Longispora fulva: one gene and its partner. The protein of the gene in region 1 interacts with the protein of each later gene in a pairwise test. Links are inferred from orthologs where the notes say so. Each region holds a gene or a part of one and is shown on either strand. Other genes may lie near its edges.

Region 1 (2,895 bases):
TGGACGCGCTCGCCGCCGGTCAGCTCGACGCGGCGGTGCTGCACGAGTTCCCCGGCTTCACGCTGCGGCTGCCGCCGTCGTTGGCCACCCGGCACCTGATCACCGAGCCGATCTTCGTCGGGCTCGACGAGAACCACCCGCTCGCGCAGCGGCCGGAACTCGACCTCGCCGACCTCGCGCCCCGGGACTGGGCCCTGCCCCGCGCCGACGACGGCGGCCTGCACGCCAGCTTCCACCGGGCTTGCGCCGACGCCGGGTTCACCGCCAGGGTCCGGCACTGGACCGGGGACTCGGCGTCCGTCGCGCCGCTGCTGGAGGCCGGGGCGGTGTGCGGGCTGTACCCGACGACGTTCGTGCAGCCCGGAATCCGGGCCCTGCCGCTGACCGGGGCCCCGCTGCGCCGACGGGTGCTTCTCGCGTGGCGGCGCGACTCGTTCGTGGACGGCCGGACGGAGGAGTTCATGGCGCACCTGTTCCGCAGCTACGCGGCCATCGTGCACCGGCGGCCGGCGTACCGCGCCTGGTGGGCCCGGCACGCCTCCCACGCGTCGCCGGGCCTGCCGTCGTGAACCTCGAGGTGGGGCACCTGCGGCTCGTGGTGGCCGTCGCCGACGCCGAGGACGTGCGCGCGGCGGCGCACCAGCTCCAACTCACCCAGCAGAGCCTGTTGGAGCGGCTGGCCCGGATCGAGGCGGCGTTCGGCGGGGCGCTGTTCGCGCACGGCGGCCAGTACCTGGAGCCGACGCCCGCCGGCCGGTACGTGATCGGCTGCGCCCGGGGCATCCTCGACGCACTGGAGGATCTGGGCGGATGAGAAACGGGCCCCGGCGGTGTGCCGGGGCCCGTTTCGCGCGATGGTTACGCCGGGTAGTGGCGCTCCGTCGGGCCGGTGTAGACCTGGCGCGGACGGCCGATCTTCGTCGCCGGGTCCGAGATCATCTCACGCCACTGGGCGATCCAGCCGGGCAGCCGGCCGAGGGCGAAGAGCACGGTGTACATCTTCGTCGGGAAGCCCATGGCCTTGTAGATCAGGCCGGTGTAGAAGTCCACGTTCGGGTACAGCTTGCGCGACACGAAGTAGTCGTCGGCGAGCGCGATCTCCTCGAGCTGCATCGCGAGGTCCAGCAGCGGGTCGGGCTTGGCCATCCGGTCGAGCACGTCGCGGACGGCCTTCTTCACGATCACCGAGCGCGGGTCGAAGTTCTTGTACACCCGGTGCCCGAAGCCCATCAGCTTGACGCCCGGCTCCTTGTCCTTGACCCGGCGGACGAAGTCACGCACGTCGCCCCCGGACTCCTGGATGCCGGCGAGCATCTCCAGCACGGCCTGGTTCGCGCCGCCGTGCAGCGGGCCGGACAGGGCGTGGATGCCGGAGGACACCGAGGCGAACAGGTTCGCGTGGCCGGAGCCGACGAGGCGCACCGTCGAGGTGGAGCAGTTCTGCTCGTGGTCGGCGTGCAGGATGAGCAGCATGTCCAGGGTGCGGGCGACGACCGGGTCGACCTCGTACGGCGTGGTGGGGACGCCGAAGGTGAGGCGGAGGAAGTTCTCCACGTAGCCCAGGGAGTTGTCCGGGTACATCAGGGGCTGGCCGATGGACTTCTTGTACGCGTACGACGCGATGGTCGGCAGCTTCGCCATCAGGCGGATAGTGGACAGCTCCACCTGCGCGGGGTCGAACGGGTCGAGGCTGTCCTGGTACCACGTGGACAGTGCGCTCACGCCCGAGGACAGCACCGGCATCGGGTGCGCGTCGCGCGGGAAGCCGTTGAAGAAGCCGCGCATCTCCTCGTGCAGGAGGGTGTGCATGCTCAGCTTGTCGGTGAACTCGGTGAGCTGGGCCGGGGTCGGCAGCTCGCCGTAGATCAGCAGGTAGGACGTCTCCAGGAACGACGACTTCTCGGCCAGCTCGGCGATCGGGTAGCCCCGGTAGCGCAGGATGCCGGCGTCACCGTCGATGAAGGTGATGTCGGAGGTGCAGGAGGCGGTGTTCACGAAACCCGGGTCGAGGGTGACGTGGTCGGTGCTGCTGAGCAGCTTGCCGATCCCGAGGCCGCCCGGGCCGTCGGTCGCCCCGGTGACCGGCAGGTCCAGCGAGCCGGCCGGGTGTTCCAGCTTGAACGACCCGTCCGCGTGGTCCAGCTTGAAATTCGTCATCCCGCTCTCGCTCCTTCGTGGTCCAGGCACAGCGTACGTCCCCTGCGGAGAGCCCCGAGCGGGAACGGTGAGGTCGGCGGTGTGTGCAGCCAGCCAGCCACATCATAGGTTCGACCATGCTCGGGACAGGGGCCATCGGGACCTACCCGGATGGGTGCTTGGTCACACGCGGGAGCCTGCGCCATTGACCGTTTTGTCCGGAGGGGCCGCCGGGCCGGCGGCCCCTGGGAGCCTAGGGAAGCTGCCGGTTCAGCCGCCCGAACAGCCGCGACGCCCGGTTGAGGGTGCCGACACTGATCTTGGGTACGAGGGTCGCCTGGTGCTTGAGCAGCGCCGCCGCCGGCCGGAAGTGGTTGAACCGGCCCCCGGCGAGGTCGTGCTGGGCGAAGTGCGCGCGGACCTGGTCCACGATCCGGGTCCGGACCGCCGGCAGGTCGGCCACGCCGAGCGGGGCGGGCAGCTCCTTGGCGTAGGCGAGGTTGACCAGGTCGAGGTAGAAGTCCGCCTCGAACAGGTCCTCGATGTCCGCGTCCGGGGTGCCGGTGAACTCGCCGATGTCGATCAGGCCGCCCTTGCCGAGCTGGCCGTTGTCCCGCAGCCGCCGGACGGCCCGGGAGTTGCGGGTCTGGGCGTCGACGATCACGGCCACGTGCAGCCGGTTCGCGCCGAGCAGGGCGGCGAAGGTGGCCAGGGCACCGGCGCCCCCGGTCGGGGCCTTGGTCCAGCGCGGGTCGAGCC
Region 2 (2,943 bases), 4.3 Mb from region 1 along the record:
CCGGCCGCCGACGGCTCCATGCCGCTCATGGAGCACCTCCGCGAGCTGCGCAACCGCCTGTTCAAGGCGTTCCTGGGGATCGTCGCCGGCTTCATCGCGATCTACGCGCTGAACCTGCACGCCTGGATCCTCCACCAGCTCCAGAGGCCCTACAACGACCTGTTCCCCGGCGGCAACGGTCCCGACATGCTGCAGCTGGGCGTGGGCGACGTGTTCCTGCTCAAGCTCAAGGTCGCCATGTGGGCGGGTCTGGTGATCTCTGCGCCGGTCTGGCTGTACCAGATCTGGGCCTTCGTGGCCCCCGGCCTGCACAAGAAGGAACGCCGCTGGGCGTACCTGTTCGTGGCCGCCGCGACGCCGCTGTTCCTGGCCGGCGCCTTCCTGGCGTACATGGTGGTCGGCAAGGGGCTGGCGTTCCTGCTGCCGGCCCACGAGGAGCACCTGACCAACTCCCTCGAACTCACCCGGTACGTCAGCTGGGTCACCAACTTCATGCTGATCTTCGGGGTGGCGTTCGAGTTCCCGCTGCTGGCGGTGATGCTCAACTTCGCCGGCCTGGTCAGCGCGAAGAAGATGCTGAGCTGGTGGCGGACCGTCGTCTTCCTGTTCTTCTGTTTCTCGGCGATCGCCACCCCCACGCCCGACCCGTTCGTGATGTCGGGTCTGGCGATCTGCCTCAGCGCGATGTATTTCATCGCGATCGGCATCGCGTGGCTCAACGACCGCCGCCGCAAGCGCCGCACCGGCGAGTCCGACTACAGCAACCTCGACGACGACGAGGCCGCGCCGCTGGACTACCGGCCGGAGCCGGTGGCCGAGCCGGAGCCGGTGCCGGAGCCCGAGCGGATCGACCGGCGCAGCAGGTTCGACGACAGCATCTGACCCGGCCCAGATCGACGGGCGGGGTCGCCCGGAGCGGTCCGGGTCGTGGGTTCGACGCGTAAGTTACCGGCGGGTCTTCCGGTGGACCGGGAGACCCGCTACGTTTCCTCCGTGATCGCCGTCGTCGCCAACCCCACCGCCGGTAAGGGCCGCCATGCCGCCCTGCTGCCGGCCCTCCTCGACCAGCTCGGCCCGCACGAACTGCTGCCGCCGGGAGCCGACGCGCTCCGGGCCGCCGTCGCCGGGGGAGCCGACGCCGTCGTGGCGATGGGCGGGGACGGCACGGTCCACGCCGCGTTGCAGGCGGTGGCCGGCACGGGCGTCCCGCTCGGCATCGTCCCGCTGGGCACCGGCAACGACCTGTCGGCCGGCCTGGGGCTGCCCGGTGACCCCCGGGCCGCCGTGGCCGCGATCCTGGCCGGTCGGACCCGGGCGGTGGACCTGGCCCGGGTGGACGGGGCGCACGGCACGTCCTGGTTCGGGAGCGTCCTGGCCGCCGGGTTCGACGCGCTGGTCAACGAGCGGGCGAACCGGATGCGCTGGCCGAGGGGTCCCCGGCGGTACGACCTCGCCATTTTCGCGGAGATGGCCCGGTTGCGGCCGCTGCGGTACCGGCTCGTGGTCGACGGGGTGCCCGAGGAGTTGGACTCCGTGCTGCTGGCCGTGGGCAACACGGTGGCGTACGGGGGCGGGATGCGGATCTGTCCCGGCGCTGACCCGACCGACGGGTTGCTGGACGTGACCCTCGGGGTGGCCGGCCGGCTCGCGTTGGCCACGTTGAAGCCGAAGGTGCGGACCGGGGCGCACGTCGACCACCCGGGGGTCAGGACCCTGCGGGCCACGACCCTGGAGATCGCCGGCCCGGACCTGCACTGCTACGCCGACGGGGAGCGGATCGGCCCGCTGCCGGTGACCGTCACGTGCGTGCCGGGCGCGCTGACCCTGCTGCACTGACACCGCCGCCACGGCCTCCGGGAGACCGACGATCAAGCCCCTGGGCTCCGGCCGACGCGTGCCGGGTCGGGCTCCTCCGTAACCGTCTCAGGGGTTGGACCGTCAGGACACGAGGTCCAGGATCGCCGACAGGCCGTGCACCGCGCCGGGCGGCGAGGCGGGGAGCAGCAGCGTCTGCAGGCCCGCCGCCACGGCCGCGCCGTCGGCCGGGCTGTCGCCCACCATCAGCGCGCGGTCCTCGGGCACGCCGAGCAACGTGCACGCGTGGGTGAACACGGCCTTCTCCGGCTTGCACCGGCCGAGTTCGTAGGACAGCACCCACTCGGTGATCAGGTGGCCGAAGCCGAGCGCCTCGCAGATCGGCCGGAGGTCGAAGCCGATGTTGGACACCAGCGCCGTCGGGATGCCGGCGTCCTTGAGGGCGCTGAGCACGGTGACGGTGTCGGCGTAGGGGACCCAGCCGTCGGCCAGCAGGACCCGGTCGTAGAGCGCGTCGGCCAGGCCCTCGATCGGGGACTGCACCGTGGCGGCCAGGCCGGCGTAGGCGGCGCGGTGCGCGTGCGGGTACAGGTCGCGTTCGGCCCACACCTCGGCGAGCTGCGGGGGGATCCGGGCCGGCATGGGGCCACCGGCCCGGCCGGCGGTGAGCAGCCGGTCGAGCAGGATCGTGGCCCGGGGGCCCTCGAGGGTGGTGCCGCAGGCCTGCGCGGCGGCGGCGAGCCAGGTCGTGGCGTCCTCCACCTGGGCGAGCGTGCCGTGGAAGTCGACGAGAACCGCCTCCACCGGGCGGCGCGGACTCGGGGGGTGCTCTGTCTGCGTCACGCTCTGCACCATACCGACTGCCGGCAGCGAGACCGCGCAGGCATGGGGTCCCCTGTGCGGTTTCGCGATCACCGGTCCCGGGCGGCGACCGGAGAGCGGACGAAGCGCGAGGTCGGGGAGCCGCCAGCGCCGGGGGAGACGTCCGTCAGGAAACGAATCCGGCTTCGCGCCGCGATGAAACAGAGTTGACCATGGCTTAGCCTAGGAGGATGACAAGCCCCGCCGAACGGTACGGTGACTTCCGCAGGCGGGCCGCCTACCCCGCCCTGAACGACTTCCTCGGCG

What was found. Proteins that work in one complex are often made in the same cells at the same time.
Region 2: the proteins of IW245_RS38080 (region 1) and IW245_RS17325 interact in binary tests that used the Escherichia coli proteins (3 or more experiments, as listed by UniProt). The link is inferred for Longispora fulva from one-to-one orthologs.

The regions. Positions count from the first base shown.
Region 1 is NZ_JADOUF010000001.1:8,220,127-8,223,021, reverse strand. The notes cover bases 9-2,831. They hold IW245_RS38080 (citrate synthase), read right to left. Parts: upstream 2,158-2,831; coding sequence 859-2,157; downstream 9-858. Other genes in these bases: IW245_RS38075 (ATP-dependent nuclease), read right to left, coding at 2,390-2,831; IW245_RS38085 (LysR family transcriptional regulator), read left to right, coding at 566-814; IW245_RS38090 (LysR family transcriptional regulator), read left to right, coding at 9-569. Also shown: more of IW245_RS38090, read left to right, coding at 1-8; more of IW245_RS38075, read right to left, coding at 2,832-2,895.
Region 2 is NZ_JADOUF010000001.1:3,924,565-3,927,507, reverse strand. Bases 44-2,914 are described here. They hold IW245_RS17325 (diacylglycerol kinase family protein), read left to right. Parts: upstream 44-993; coding sequence 994-1,836; downstream 1,837-2,914. Other genes in these bases: IW245_RS17315 (DEAD/DEAH box helicase), read left to right, coding at 2,868-2,914; IW245_RS17320 (HAD family hydrolase), read right to left, coding at 1,939-2,670; tatC (twin-arginine translocase subunit TatC), read left to right, coding at 44-882. Outside these bases: more of tatC, read left to right, coding at 19-43; more of IW245_RS17315, read left to right, coding at 2,915-2,943. UniProt on the Escherichia coli protein: In vitro phosphorylates phosphatidylglycerol but not diacylglycerol; the in vivo substrate is unknown.